One region of the Enterobacter chuandaensis genome, then DNA from elsewhere that is predicted to be linked to it. Evidence: predicted binding sites of a transcription regulator. Region 1 holds the regulator's gene; each other region holds the start of a gene.
What was found. The regulator LexA, encoded in region 1, represses DNA repair genes until DNA is damaged. The targets are predictions, from matches to a motif close to TNCTGTATGTACATACAGNA.
Positions count from the first base shown of each region.

Region 2: metR (HTH-type transcriptional regulator MetR) is a predicted target of LexA. The motif match lies at 1,038-1,057, and genes of this name have one in related genera.
Region 3: sulA (SOS-induced cell division inhibitor SulA) is a predicted target of LexA. The motif match lies at 888-907, and genes of this name have one in related genera.

Region 1 is NZ_CP097173.1:326,535-328,736, reverse strand. Features, by position in the region: gene dinF (MATE family efflux transporter DinF) at 1-689, opposite strand, end outside; gene lexA (transcriptional repressor LexA) at 753-1,361, opposite strand; gene MX657_RS01525 (diacylglycerol kinase) at 1,470-1,838, opposite strand; gene plsB (glycerol-3-phosphate 1-O-acyltransferase PlsB) at 1,993-2,202, shown strand, end outside.
Region 2 is NZ_CP097173.1:4,441,758-4,443,959, forward strand. Features, by position in the region: gene metE (5-methyltetrahydropteroyltriglutamate--homocysteine S-methyltransferase) at 1-973, opposite strand, end outside; gene metR (HTH-type transcriptional regulator MetR) at 1,089-2,042, shown strand; gene MX657_RS21345 (carboxylate/amino acid/amine transporter) at 1,930-2,202, opposite strand, start outside.
Region 3 is NZ_CP097173.1:1,702,576-1,704,777, reverse strand. Features, by position in the region: gene yccS (YccS family putative transporter) at 1-127, shown strand, start outside; gene MX657_RS08135 (TfoX/Sxy family DNA transformation protein) at 84-710, opposite strand; gene sulA (SOS-induced cell division inhibitor SulA) at 928-1,437, shown strand; gene ompA (porin OmpA) at 1,792-2,202, shown strand, end outside.

The DNA of each region.
Region 1 (2,202 bases):
TTGCCGCGCCATGCGGTTTTCAGCATTACGAGGGATATCCCGCGCAGGACCAGTACGCGCCAGACCATCCACAGCCCAATGAATAAGGTTCCGTATTCGGCAATTGCCGTCGCCAGTGCCGCCCCGCGCACGTCCATATGCAGGCCTATCACCAGCCAGAGATCGAGCGCGATGTTAAGCAGGTTTCCCACGACCAGTAAAATTACGGGCGCACGGGCGTACTGCACGCCCAGTAGCCACCCCAGCAGAACGAGATTCGCCAGCGAGGCAGGCGCGCTGAGCCAGCGGATTTCCAGGAAGCGACGCGCCTGCTCCAGTACCGCCTCGCTGCCGCCAACAACATGGAGCGCAAGGTCTATCAGGGGCGTGCGCAGTAAAACAATGAGCGCCCCCGCGCCAAGCGCCAGGATCAGCGGCTGCACCAGCGCGCGCGCCAGACGTAACGGGTCTTTTGCACCATACGCCTGTGCCGTGAGCCCGGTAGTGCTCATCCGCAAAAAGAGCAGCAGCATAAACAGGAAGCTGGTTGCGGTTGCGCCAATCGCCACGCCGCCAAGATAAACAGGGGAATCGAGATGGCCAATAACGGCCGTGTCGACCAGACCCAGCAAGGGCACGGTGATATTGGAAAAAATCATCGGCAGGGCAAGACGCCACAATGCCTTATCAGATGCCGTCAGCAGTGACATGAGAGATACCGGCAAGGGTAAATGAAGCAGGCTACAGCGGAAGCGTAGCCTGTCAGGAAGTGATTACAGCCATTCGCCGTTACGAATCACGCCAACAGCCAAACCTTCAATAGAGAAGCTCTGTTCGCGGAGATCGACCACAATCGGAGTGAATTCGCTGTTTTCGGGCAGCAGCTGAACGGTGTTACCCTGTTTTTTCAAACGCTTAACGGTCACTTCGTCATCAATACGCGCGACCACCACCTGGCCGTTACGTACATCCTGCGTTTTGTGAACGGCCAGCAGATCGCCGTCCAGGATACCGATGTCTTTCATGGACATCCCGCTGACGCGCAGCAGGAAATCAGCGCTCGGTTTGAACATGCCAGGATCGACCTGGTAGTGACCTTCAATATGCTGTTGTGCCAGCAGCGGTTCACCTGCAGCAACGCGGCCTATCAGCGGAATGCCCGTCTCTTCTTCCACCAGCAGGCGGATACCACGCGACGCGCCTGACACAATCTCAATCACACCCTTACGCGCCAGCGCTTTCAGGTGTTCCTCGGCAGCATTCGGAGAACGGAAACCCAGACGCTGCGCGATTTCCGCGCGCGTGGGTGGCATACCCGTCTGGCCGATATGATCCCGAATGAGATCAAACACCTCTTGCTGCCTGGTCGTTAATGCTTTCATTCCGCCCCCTGGGTGTATATACAGTTATGCTGTGAGTATATACAGTCAAAGGCGATTTTGGAACCAAAAACTGCACAAAAAACCAGGGACTTAATTATTCCTCGAGGCTCATCGGAAATGTGACCAAAGCAGCGTGACCCAGGTAATGGCTGCTGTGATAATCGCCAGCAGGACAGCGGCGGAGCCCATATCTTTCGCGCGGCCAGAAAGCTCGTGGAAATCAGAGCCGATCCGGTCGACCACGGCCTCAATAGCGCTATTGAGAATTTCCACTATCATCACCAGAAGTACGGAACCGATGAGAAGCACGCGGGTAATGGCATCTACATCAAGGAAACAGGCGATGATAACCGCGACGATAGCGGCGACACCTTCCTGGCGAAAAGCGGCTTCATTAACCCAGGCGGCACGGAAACCTTTCCATGAATAACCGGCAGCTTTGATGATACGCGTTAACCCAGTGGTATTATTGGCCATTAAAAGAACCTTTTTTAAAAAAGAGCGTCAGTAACAGAAGGCGTAGCGCGTTGCGCTGCCGCCTGAAGTATGACGGGTAACAACAGAAATTTTGCGCGCTTTCTGTTATCCTTGCGCCGCAATTGCATTATTAACCAGAGGCTTTACATCGTTTATGTCCGGCTGGCCACGAATTTACTACAAATTACTTAATTTACCATTAAGCATACTGGTAAAAAGCAAGTCTATCCCAGCAGAACCCGCGCTGGAACTGGGGCTCGATACGTCGCGCCCTATTATGTATGTTTTGCCTTATAACTCGAAGGCAGACCTGCTGACACTTCGCGCCCAGTGTCTGGCGCATGATTTACCCGACCCGCTTGAA
Region 2 (2,202 bases), 550 kb from region 1:
GGGAGCAGGAAGAAGCCACCCACAGTTCACGTTTGCCGACGATGTCCTTGATTTGTGCGTATTTCTCGGTCAGATCGGCACGCCAGACGTTACGACCGTTGACCAGACCAGCAGAAAGCAGCCAGTCTGCAGGCAGGCGCTTGTGCAGCAGCGCCACATCGTCCTTACCGTGAACCAGGTCAACGTGCAGGCCCTGAACCGGCAGCGCGATAATGGTCTTCAGGTTCGGCGTCACGCCTTCAAAATAGGTGGTCAGCAGTAGCTTCACCTGACCGGTAAGCGCGTCATACGCCAGTTTAAAGGCATCGAGCCACTCCTGCGGCAGCTCCAGCACCAGCGCGGGTTCGTCGATTTGTACCCACTGAATGCCGCGCTTGCCCAGCTCAATCAGCACCTGTTTGTAGACCGGCAGAATATCGTTCAGCAGGCTGAGGCGGTCAAACTGCTCGCCCTTCACTTTACCCAGCCACAGGTAGGTTACCGGCCCCAGCAAGACGGGCTTCACCTGGTGGCCCAGCGCCAGCGCTTCATCCACTTCGTCCAGAAGCTGCGTCCAGGTCAGCTTAAACTGCTGACCTTTCACGAACTCCGGCACCATATAGTGATAGTTGGTGTTAAACCACTTGGTCATTTCCGCCGCTGCCGCTGGCTCACCCGTTGGCGCACGGCCACGGCCGATGCGGAACAGGGTATCGATATCTACCGATCCATCTTTGTTCTGATGACGAGCCGGCACGTTGCCCAGCAGCAGGCTGGTCGTCAGAACATGGTCGTACCAGGCGAAATCGCCCACCGGCAGCAGGTCAATGCCCGCCTGCTTTTGCTGATCCCAGTGACGGGCACGCAGCTCGCGCCCCACCGCCAGCAGTTCTTCACGGGTGGCGTTGCCTGCCCAGTAGCTTTCTTGCGCTTTTTTCAGCTCGCGACGCAGACCAACGCGAGGAAAACCGAGAGTGTGATTGCGGATTGTCATGGTATGCCCCTTGTGAAATTCGTTATTTAGACGTCCAGATGTTTACACTTCTATAATTGGCAGGTACTGTATATTCCTCAAGCGCAAAATGTTCATGGCGAAGTGAAGGACTTTCATGATCGAGATTAAACACCTGAAAACGCTACAAGCGTTGCGGAACTGCGGTTCGCTCGCGGCGGCTGCGGCCACGCTGCACCAGACGCAGTCCGCCCTTTCTCACCAGTTCAGCGATCTGGAGCAACGCCTCGGCTTCCGTCTTTTTGTGCGCAAAAGCCAGCCTCTGCGCTTTACGCCGCAGGGGGAAATTCTGCTGCAGCTGGCGAATCAGGTACTGCCGCAGATCGCCAGCGCGCTGCAGTCCTGTAACGAGCCACAGCAGACGAAACTGCGCATCGCCATTGAGTGCCACAGCTGTATTCAGTGGCTGACCCCCGCGCTTGAGAACTTTCGTCAGAAGTGGCCGCAGGTGGAGATGGACTTCAAATCCGGCGTGACCTTTGACCCGCAGCCGTCGCTGCAGCAGGGCGAGCTGGATCTGGTGATGACCTCTGACATACTGCCGCGCAGCGGCCTGCACTATTCGCCGATGTTTGATTTTGAAGTGCGCCTGGTACTGGCGCCGGATCATCCTCTGGCTGCCAAAACGCGCATCACGCCGGAAGATCTGGCAACGGAAACGCTGCTGATTTACCCGGTCCAGCGCAGTCGCCTGGATATCTGGCGTCACTTCCTGCAACCAGCAGGCATTAGCCCGCAGCTGAAAAGCGTGGATAACACCCTGCTGTTGATTCAGATGGTGGCGGCCAGCATGGGTATTGCGGCGCTGCCGCACTGGGTGGTGGAGAGTTTTGAGCGTCAGGGACTGGTAGTCACCAAAACCCTGGGGGAAGGACTGTGGAGCCGGCTGTACGCCGCCGTGCGCGATGGCGAGCAGCGTCAGCCGGTTACGGAGGCGTTTATTCGCTCAGCGCGGAACCACGCGTGCGACCATCTTCCGTTTGTGCGGAGCGCGGAGCGACCCAGCGGCGATGGACCCACAGTGAAGCCAGGATCACCGCTCCCCCAATAAGGAAGCTCGGCCAGTGCGGCTGTTCCTGCCAGATGGCGAGGTTCACCAGCAGCCCCGCCGGTACGTGCACGTTGTTCATGATCCCCAGCGTCCCGGCGTCGACCTGGGTAGCGCCGTAGTTCCACATAAAGTAGCCCAGCCCCGACGCCACCACGCCCAG
Region 3 (2,202 bases), 1.4 Mb from region 1:
CAGCAAAGCGCCGCTGGTTCTACAGCAGATTGGCCTGCTTATCGCTCTGCTGCCAGAAATTTGCCGACTGCAGCAGCAAATCGCTACCTGGAAGAGTGATTCTCCTGTGACTCAGGCAGCGCATTAAACCACTCCGTCAACTCCCGGCGAATACCTGCCGGGAGTGCCGCCTCATGCAGCCCCTCAATGGCCCCTTCCAGCGCGAAGAGCACTTTAATACTGAGCGCATTATTTTTTGCCCGCATCTTCAGCCAGCTCTCCCTGGCCCCTAGCGCCCGCAGCGTCTCTTCATTAGTAATACCTGCTTCGAAGAGCAACACTTCCAGCTGAAAAGTCAGGTTTGGCAGATCTTTAAGGCGGTTTCGCTGATGCCGCTGATAACGCTCTTTCCTTGCCGCATTGAGCGCAAATGAGGAGAGCTTAAGCAGACGCTCCCTGTCCTGCCACAGCCCATCATCCACGCGATAGTAGTTGAGAAGCACCGGACGTCCCCGCTTCATTAGCGTCAAAAAAGAGGCAGCATTTTTGACACAGTATTTCGCGCTTTCTTCACAGGCGCGAAGGTAGAGCTCACCGTCTGACACCATGGCAAAAACCGCATCATCCACTGCCAGGGTATAGCCGCCGAACAGCGCGCGATGGTGAATTTCACCCAACGGCGAGAGGTATTCCTGGGATTTATAAATCCGTTCATAAGATATCTTTTTCATGATATTTCCCTTCAAAATCATAAAGTAACAACGAAATTTCTTACTAGCGGATCCGTTAGCAGGAAAATAGGCAACTTAGCGCCGTTGAGCAAGATGATTTTTCGCGGGGCATCAACATTGAATGAATTTTGCGAGTCGCTTTCCGAAAATGAGGTTGATCTTTATGCATACAGGGGTTACTGTATATCCATACAGTAACTACAGGGCTGGAATGAATATGTACACTTCAGGCTATGCAAATCGCTCAACTTCTCTCACCTCAACCGCGGGCAATGTCGCGCAAAACGCCGTTGGGGGTGTTTCGACGGGGCTTATTAGTGAAGTGGTTTATCGTGAAGACCAGCCCCTGTTGACCCAACTCCTTCTGCTGCCGTTGTTACAGCAGCTTGGCCAGCAATCGCGCTGGCAGCTCTGGCTGACGCCACAGCAGAAACTGAGCCGTCAATGGGTTCAGTCTGCAGGCCTGCCGCTGGCAAAGGTTATGCAGATCAACCAACTCTCCCCCTGTGACACCGTTGAGTCGATGGTCCGGGCGTTACGTACCGGAAATTACAGCGTGGTGATCGGGTGGTTACCGGAAGAATTGACGGAAGAGGAACATTTTCGTCTGACCGAAGCAGCTGAAGAAGGGAATGCGATCGGGTTTATCATGCGCCCGGTTCGTCCAGATTCTTATCGCAGAGGACAACTTTCTGGGCTAAAAATTCACTCAAATTTGTATCACTGAGTGAAATTAAGATTTTTCCTGGAATTTTTTTTGACCGCAAGATGCGGTTTTAGTTCCCGGCCTCAAAATTGCGGCAAGGCTTGTCTGGTGCGGTTCTCCTTAATTTTATTGCACAAAATTCGTTCTAAAAATGTTAAATAATAGGTATACGGAACTTTTTTTTTCATATGCCTGACAGACTTCACACTTGTAAGTTTTCAGCTACGTTGTAGACTTTACATCGCCAGGGGTGCTCGGCCTAAGCCGAAGATATCGGTAGATTTATATTTGACCACGCCCCCCGGTGAAGGATTTAACCGTGATTCTCTCTTGAGACTTTCATGGCGAATTTTGGATGATAACGAGGCGCAAAAAATGAAAAAGACAGCTATCGCGATTGCAGTGGCACTGGCTGGCTTCGCTACCGTAGCGCAGGCCGCTCCGAAAGATAATACCTGGTATGCAGGTGGTAAACTGGGCTGGTCTCAGTTCCACGACACTGGCTGGTACAACAGCAGCCTGAACAACGATGGCCCTACTCACGAGAGCCAGCTTGGTGCAGGTGCGTTCGGTGGCTATCAGGTTAACCCGTATGTTGGCTTTGAAATGGGTTACGACTGGTTAGGTCGTATGCCATACAAAGGCGACACCATCAATGGCGCTTTCAAAGCTCAGGGCGTTCAGCTGACCGCTAAACTGGGTTACCCAGTAACTGACGATCTGGACGTGTACACCCGTCTGGGCGGCATGGTATGGCGTGCAGACTCCAGCAACAACATCGCTGGC